One region of the Terrabacter sp. 2TAF16 genome, then DNA from elsewhere that is predicted to be linked to it. Evidence: riboswitches for the same ligand, from Rfam matches in the RefSeq annotation. Region 1 holds a riboswitch; each other region holds the start of a gene.
What was found. A riboswitch is a leader RNA that binds a small molecule or an ion and turns the genes downstream of it on or off. The one in region 1 is predicted to bind S-adenosylmethionine.
Positions count from the first base shown of each region.

Region 2: linked by a shared signal. The riboswitch ahead of AB4Z14_RS07930 (aminotransferase class V-fold PLP-dependent enzyme) and the one ahead of AB4Z14_RS20385 (bifunctional o-acetylhomoserine/o-acetylserine sulfhydrylase) in region 1 are both predicted to bind S-adenosylmethionine.
Region 3: linked by a shared signal. The riboswitch ahead of AB4Z14_RS01635 (putative leader peptide) and the one ahead of AB4Z14_RS20385 (bifunctional o-acetylhomoserine/o-acetylserine sulfhydrylase) in region 1 are both predicted to bind S-adenosylmethionine.

Region 1 covers NZ_JBFRFZ010000018.1:63,834-66,087, forward strand. Annotated here, with positions in the region: gene AB4Z14_RS20385 (bifunctional o-acetylhomoserine/o-acetylserine sulfhydrylase) at 1-1,017, opposite strand, end outside; SAM riboswitch class IV at 1,108-1,227, opposite strand; gene AB4Z14_RS20390 (IS1595 family transposase) at 1,450-2,254, shown strand, end outside.
Region 2 covers NZ_JBFRFZ010000005.1:149,819-152,072, reverse strand. Annotated here, with positions in the region: gene AB4Z14_RS07930 (aminotransferase class V-fold PLP-dependent enzyme) at 1-1,121, opposite strand, end outside; SAM riboswitch class IV at 1,158-1,283, opposite strand; gene AB4Z14_RS07925 (DNA translocase FtsK 4TM domain-containing protein) at 1,485-2,254, shown strand, end outside.
Region 3 covers NZ_JBFRFZ010000001.1:345,016-347,269, reverse strand. Annotated here, with positions in the region: gene rpsA (30S ribosomal protein S1) at 1-695, shown strand, start outside; SAM riboswitch class IV at 980-1,092, shown strand; gene AB4Z14_RS01635 (putative leader peptide) at 1,126-1,209, shown strand; gene AB4Z14_RS01630 (amino acid ABC transporter permease) at 1,367-2,254, shown strand, end outside.

The DNA of each region.
Region 1 (2,254 bases):
AGCGTGGAACGGGCTGTCCGGCAAGGACGCCCACACGACCTTCTCGACCTGGTCGTGACCCTGGAGGAAGGCAGCGACCTGGTGGGCGTTCTCGAGGTGACGCTCGATGCGCAGCGACAGCGTCTCGATCCCCTGGGCGATGAGGAACGCGTTGAAGGGCGACGCGGCCGGGCCGAGGTCGCGCAGCAGCTGGACGCGGGCCTTGAGGATGAAGGCGAGGTTGGCGCCGAGCGGGCTGCCGACGCCGAGGTCGCGGGCGAAGACGAGCCCGTGGTAGCTCTCCTCGGGCGTGTTGTAGTTGGGGAACTTCTCCGGGTCGGCGCCGAAGTCGAACGTGCCCGCGTCGACGATGACGCCGGCGATCGAGGTGCCGTGACCGCCGAGGTACTTCGTCGCCGAGTGCACGACGATGTCGGCGCCCCACTCGATGGGGCGGATGAGGTAGGGCGTCGCGACGGTGTTGTCGACGACGAGCGGTACGCCGTGCTCGTGCGCGAGGGCCGCGACGGCCTCGATGTCGAGGATCTCGCTCTTGGGGTTGGCGATGGTCTCGCCGAAGAGGAGCTTGGTGTTGGGGCGGATCGCCGCGCGCCACGAGTCGATCGACGTCGGGTCCTCGACGAAGCCGACCTCGATGCCGAACTTCGGCAGCGTGTGCTTGAAGAGGTTGAACGTCCCGCCGTAGAGGCTGGGGGAGACGACGACGTGGTCGCCCGCCTCGGCGATGTTGAGCACGGCGAGCGTCTCGGCAGCCTGGCCCGAGGCCACGAGGAGGGCGCCCACGCCGCCCTCGAGTGCCGCGATCCGCTGCTCGACGACGTCGGTCGTCGGGTTCATCAGACGGGTGTAGATGTTGCCGAACTCCTTGAGCCCGAAGAGGTTCGCGGCGTGGTCGGTGTCGTTGAAGACGTAGCTCGTCGTCTGGTAGATCGGCAGCGCGCGGGCCCCCGTGGCACTGTCGGGGGCCTGGCCGGCGTGGATCTGCTTGGTCTCGAAGGACCAGTTGGGCTCGGTCATCGGTCGTCCTGCTCTTCCTGGGTCGTGTCGCTGACCGGGGTCCCGTGTCACCGGGCCCCGTGCACCGACGGGTCGGTGCGGGAGAGAGGCTCTCCGCGCTTGCACGAGCGCCGGGTGGCGTCGACGGGCCAGGTCTTCACCCGGGGCACCCCACCGCGGTTGGAGGGTTGCCGGCCAGCGAGCCGGGGCTTGTCGCTGGCGCTCATGACCTACCGGCGAGTGTACGTATGCGTGTCCGCCAGGTGGGAGGCCATGTCCTCATCGTGGACGGGCCCTTTCCGACGAGCGTTCCCGATCGGCGCAGGGCCGCGTCGAACCGGACGGGATGGCTTGCAGGGCAGACCAGTTCGTTGTCCACAGGGGTGGCCTACCTCTTGAAAGTCGCTCGAACACCTGTTCTGCATATCTGCTTGGGTGAAGTAGGATCTGTGGATGACCGCGAATCCGGTTCGGGGAGTGGACTACCCGTCCACCTACCAGCAGCTGCTGGAGTGGTTCCCGGACAACCAGTCCTGCCTGGACTACCTGGCCGGACTGCGCTGGCCCGACGGGTTCGTGTGCCCGAAGTGCGAAGCCACTGAGTTCTGGCGCACCGGTGCCGGGCTGTGGATGTGCCGGGCCTGCGGGCGGCGCACGTCGGTCACCGCTGGAACGATCTTCGACCGGACGCGGACGCCGTTGTCGACCTGGTTCGCGGCGATCTGGTTCCTGACCTCGCAGAAGAACGGGATGTCCGCACTCGGCCTGCAACGGGTCCTCGGGTTCGGCTCCTACGAGACGGCGTGGGCCTGGATGCACAAGCTGCGCCGGGCGATGGTCCGCCCGGAGCGGGACAAGCTGTCCGGGATCGTGGAGCTCGACGAGACGATGATCGGCGGCGTCACCCGCGGCCGGATGGGCGGCTACGGCGACAAGGTCGCGGTCATGATCGCCATAGAACACAACGAAACCCGCCGCCTGGGCCGAGTCCGGCTCGGCGTCGCCACCCAGCCCGGAACCGCCGAGCTGGTCGACTTCGCCACCCGGGTCATCGAGCCCGGATCAACGATCCGCACCGACGGCGCCCGCACCCTGCGCCGGCTCGCCGACCTCGGCTACACCCACGAGTTCACCCTCGGCTACTCCGCGCCCGACAAGGCCAGCGTGCTGCCCGGAGTGCACCTGGTGGCCTCACTGCTCAAGCGCTGGCTGATCGGCACCCTGCACTTCCGCGTCGAGGAGGCACACCTGCCCTACT
Region 2 (2,254 bases), on a different contig from region 1:
ACCTGCGAGACGAGCGAGGAGTCCCAGCCGTCCATGGTGAAGGCGACGACGCCGACCCGGTCGCTGTCGTCACCGAAGATCGACAGGACCTCGACGCCCGCGACGTCGTCGAGTCCGGCGCGGAGCCGCTCGAGGAGGCGGGTCTCGTGCTCCTCGATGGCCTCGCGGTGCCGGCGGATCGTCGAGCAGGCCGCGGCGAGGGCGATGGCGCCGATGACGTTGGGGCTGCCGCCCTCGTGGCGCGCCGGCCCGGTCGCCCACGTGGTGCCGTCCTCGGTCACCGAGCGCGTCGCGCCGCCACCGAGCAGGTAGGGGTTGCCGGCGTCGAGCCAGTCGGAGCGCCCGGCGAGGACGCCCGCGCCGTAGGGGGCGTACGTCTTGTGCCCCGAGAACGCGACGTAGTCGGCGTCCCACGCGGCGAGGTCGATGGTGCGGTGCGCCGAGAGCTGGGCCGCGTCGACGGCGATCCGGGCGCCGTGCTCGTGCGCCAGGGTGGCGAAGCGCTCGACCGGCCAGACCTCTCCCGTCACGTTCGAGGCGGCCGCGACGACGACGAGGCGGTGGCGCGACGGGTGGTCGGTCAGCGCCTCCTCGAGCAGGGCGTGCGCGTCCTCGACGGTCTGCGGGACGGGGAGGCGCACGGTGCGGAAGCGGCCCCAGGGCAGCAAGGTCGAGTGGTGCTCGGTGCCGAAGACGAAGACCGTCGTGCGGCTCGGCAGCGCCTTGCTCAGCAGGGCCCACGAGTCGGTCGTCGTCCGGGTGAAGATGACGGAGTCGCCCTCACGCGCGCCGACGAAGGCGGCGACCTCGGCGCGGGCCTGCTCGTACCACGCGCTCGTCAGCCGCGAGGCGAACCCGGCGCCGCGGTGCACGGACGAGTAGGTCTCGAGCGCGCGGTCGACCGCGGCCTGGACCGTCTCGAGCGCCGGCGTCGAGGCCGCGTGGTCGAGGTTGGCGTATGCCGTGTCGCCGTGGAGCGTGGGCACGCGCAGTCCCGCGCCGACGACGGTGGGCAGCGTGCGCGCCTCGGGCACGACGTGCAGGGCGCGGGTGCGCACGACGGGTGCGGGGGAGCCGCCACAGAGGGAGGCCGCTGGGTGCGTCGAGGGAAGGACCGACATGGGAGTGCTCCTGGGTCATGGGACCCACCCGGTGCAGGTCCGCGCTTGCCGACCTCGATCACACGTTCAGACCGAGGATGGCCTGGTCGTCACCCGGAGCACCCCACCGCGGAGGAGGGTTGCTGGCCAGCGAGCCGGGGCTTGTCACTGGCACTCATGACCTGCGCCCGACGATAAAGGGGTCGGTCGCCGGCTGTCCACCGCCCGGTCCCCGGGTGTCGCGATCTGAGACGCCGACCCCGCCGGGGCCCTCGCGGGACGACGGCGGGCGCGGCCACGGCATACGGCGGCCGCGTCCGACTGGTCAGCCCTGTTGCGCGTGTGACGCGTGAGTTCAGCGGTGCGTTGACGTACGGTGCGAGCATGGCGTCACGTCCGTCCACCAACCAGCGCTCGAGCTCCGCCGCGGCCACCCGTGCCAAGGGGTCCGCGGGCAGCGCCTCGTCACGCCCTCCGGCAGCCCGGGGCGGCCGGCCCGCGCAGCGCAAGCCCGCGGCCCGCAAGCCCGCCGCCAAGACCGCGTCCAAGACGCGGGGCGGAGGCCTCCCCTTCCCGCTCGGCGCGATGCGCAACACGTGGATGGGCGTCTCGCACATGGCGGGGGGAGCGGTGCGCCGCGTCGGCCACAGTGCCGCCGACCTCGAGCCGGAGCACCGCCGCGACGGCATCGGCTTCGCGCTCATCGCGCTCGCCGTCGTCGTCGCCGCCCGTGAGTGGTGGGGCGTCTCCGGCACCTTCGGCCAGGTGGTGCACGCCGTCTTCGCCGGCACCTTCGGCCGCGTCGCCTACGCCGTCCCGCTCGTGCTGCTCGCCCTCGGCCTGCGCATGCTGCGCGCCCCCCAGGACGACGCCGCGACCAACCGCGTCGTCGTCGGCACCATCGCCCTGACCTTCGCCGCGTGCGGTCTGTCGCACCTTGCCGACGGCATCCCCAACCCGCCCGACGGCGCCGACGGCATGCGTGCCGCCGGCGGCATCCTCGGCTTCCTCGCCTCGAGCCCGCTCGCGGCGGCCGTCTCGACCTACGGGGCGCTCGTCCTGCTCGTCCTGCTCGGTCTCTTCGGCCTGCTCGTCATCACGGCGACGCCGGTCAACATGATCCCGACCCGCCTGCGCCAGCTGCGCGCCCTCGT
Region 3 (2,254 bases), on a different contig from region 1:
GTGTCTCCCTGTCGCTGAAGGCGACGCAGGAGGACCCGTGGCAGCACTTCGCTCGCACGCACGCCATCGGCCAGGTCGTCCCCGGCAAGGTCACCAAGCTCGTCCCCTTCGGTGCGTTCGTGCGCGTCGAGGACGGCATCGAGGGCCTCGTCCACATCTCCGAGCTGGCCGAGCGCCACGTGGAGCTGCCGGAGCAGGTCGTCAACGTCGGCGACGAGATCTTCGTCAAGGTCATCGACATCGACCTCGAGCGTCGCCGCATCTCGCTGTCGCTCAAGCAGGCCAACGACCAGGCCGTCGCGGCGTCGGAGTTCGACCCGACCCTCTACGGCATGGCCGCCGAGTACGACGAGCAGGGCAACTACAAGTACCCCGAGGGCTTCGACCCGGAGACGAACGAGTGGCTCGAGGGCTTCGACGCCCAGCGCGAGAAGTGGGAGCGTCAGTACGCCGACGCCCACGCTCGCTGGGAGTCCCACAAGGCCCAGGTCGACGCCGCGACGAAGGCCGACGCCGAGGCTGCGGCCAACGCCGGCTCCGCGACGTCGTACTCGTCCGCGACCGGTGACGTCGCCGAGGCCGGCGACGCCGACCGCGGCGAGCGCGCCCCGCGCAACGCCCCGGCCCCGGTCGAGGGCACGCTGGCTTCGGACGAGGCGCTCGCTGCGCTTCGCGAGAAGCTGACGGGCAACTGACGCCAGTCACTGCTCGGAGCGACACGCTCTGAAAGAGCCCCGGACCCCTGTGGTCCGGGGCTCTTTCGCGTCCTGCGTCTCAGGATGCAAGAAGGCTCAGGACTCATTTCCGACTGAATCACTAGGAATTCCGAGTTGCGTAGGAGCGTCGTTGCCCGCGAATTGCCTTGCGGCACAGACAAACCGGCGTTGCTGCGCGTGGTGGAAGAGCCTGTCGCACTGAGGAGAAAGCACGCATTTCGACGATTGACGGGCTGCCCAGCGCCTTCGTAGTGTCGTCGACAGGTCAAGAGTTCCAGCGTCAAGCCCCGGCTCGCTGGACAGCAACCCTCCACCGCGGCGGGGTGCTCCGGGTGAGGACCAGGCCGTCGCCAGCAGGCGACGGCAAGCGCGGACTCGAAGTGGTCGGGTCCAGGACCGAGGAGCCGACATGGCGCGCACGACGAGCACCCACCTCGTGCTCCGCCGCCACGTCGACCTGCTCCGCGTGTCCAGCGCGCTCTGTCGTCCCTGACGACGTCCTGGCCGCCGAGACCTCGGCCGGCCGGTCGGCGCCCGGCCCAGCGGTGACCCCGTGGGGCTCGGACGCCAGCACGCACCCCCGCGGCCGCCGCCGCGCCCTGCCACCCGTCCGGTGACGGGTGCCCGAGCCATCCCTCCAGGAGCCTCACGTGCCATCCCTCTCCACGGTCCGGCGCTCAGCGCCGCCGACCACCACGTCGTCATCGTCGTCCTCGCCGCCTTCGCCGGCCGAGCCCACGGCGGGAGCGTCGACGTCCGCCCTCTCGGCCGCCCCGGCGCCGGCAACCCACTCGGTCCCGCCGTCCGGAGGCGGGCCGGTCCTCACCGTCGTCCCGCGGCGCAACCCGTGGACATGGGTCGGCGTCGCCGGCGTCGGACTGCTCGTGGCGATGTTCGTCAACGGCCTCGTCACCAACCCCGGCTGGGACTGGGCGACCTTCGGTCGCTACTTCGCCACCGAAACCGTCATCCGGGCTCTCGGCACGACGATCCAGCTCACCGTCCTCGGGACCGTGGCCGGCTTCGCCCTGGGGCTCGTCCTCGCGGCCATGCGACTGTCGTCCAACGCGTTCCTGCGGACCGTCGCGTGGGCCTACATCTGGGCGTTCCGGTCGATCCCGCTCATCGTCCAGCTGCTCTTCTGGTTCAACATCGCCTACCTCTACCAGACGATCAGCGTCGGGCTGCCGTTCGGGCCGTCCTTCGGCAGCGTCGAGACCAACGACCTCTTCGGGGCCCTGGGCGCCGCGGTGCTCGGGCTCGCCCTGCACCAGGCGGCCTACGCGGCCGAGATCATCCGCGGCGGCATCCTCTCCGTCGACGAGGGGCAACGCGAGGCGGCCTCGGCGCTCGGCATCCCGCGGCGCCGCCAGTTCGCGAGGATCGTCCTGCCGCAGGCGATGCGCTCGATCCTGCCCAACGCCGCCAACGAGGTGATCAGCCTCTTCAAGGGCACCTCGATCGTCTCCGTGCTCGCGATCCCGGAGCTCTTCTACCAGGTGCAGGTGATCTACGGCCGCAACTCCCGCGTCGTGCCG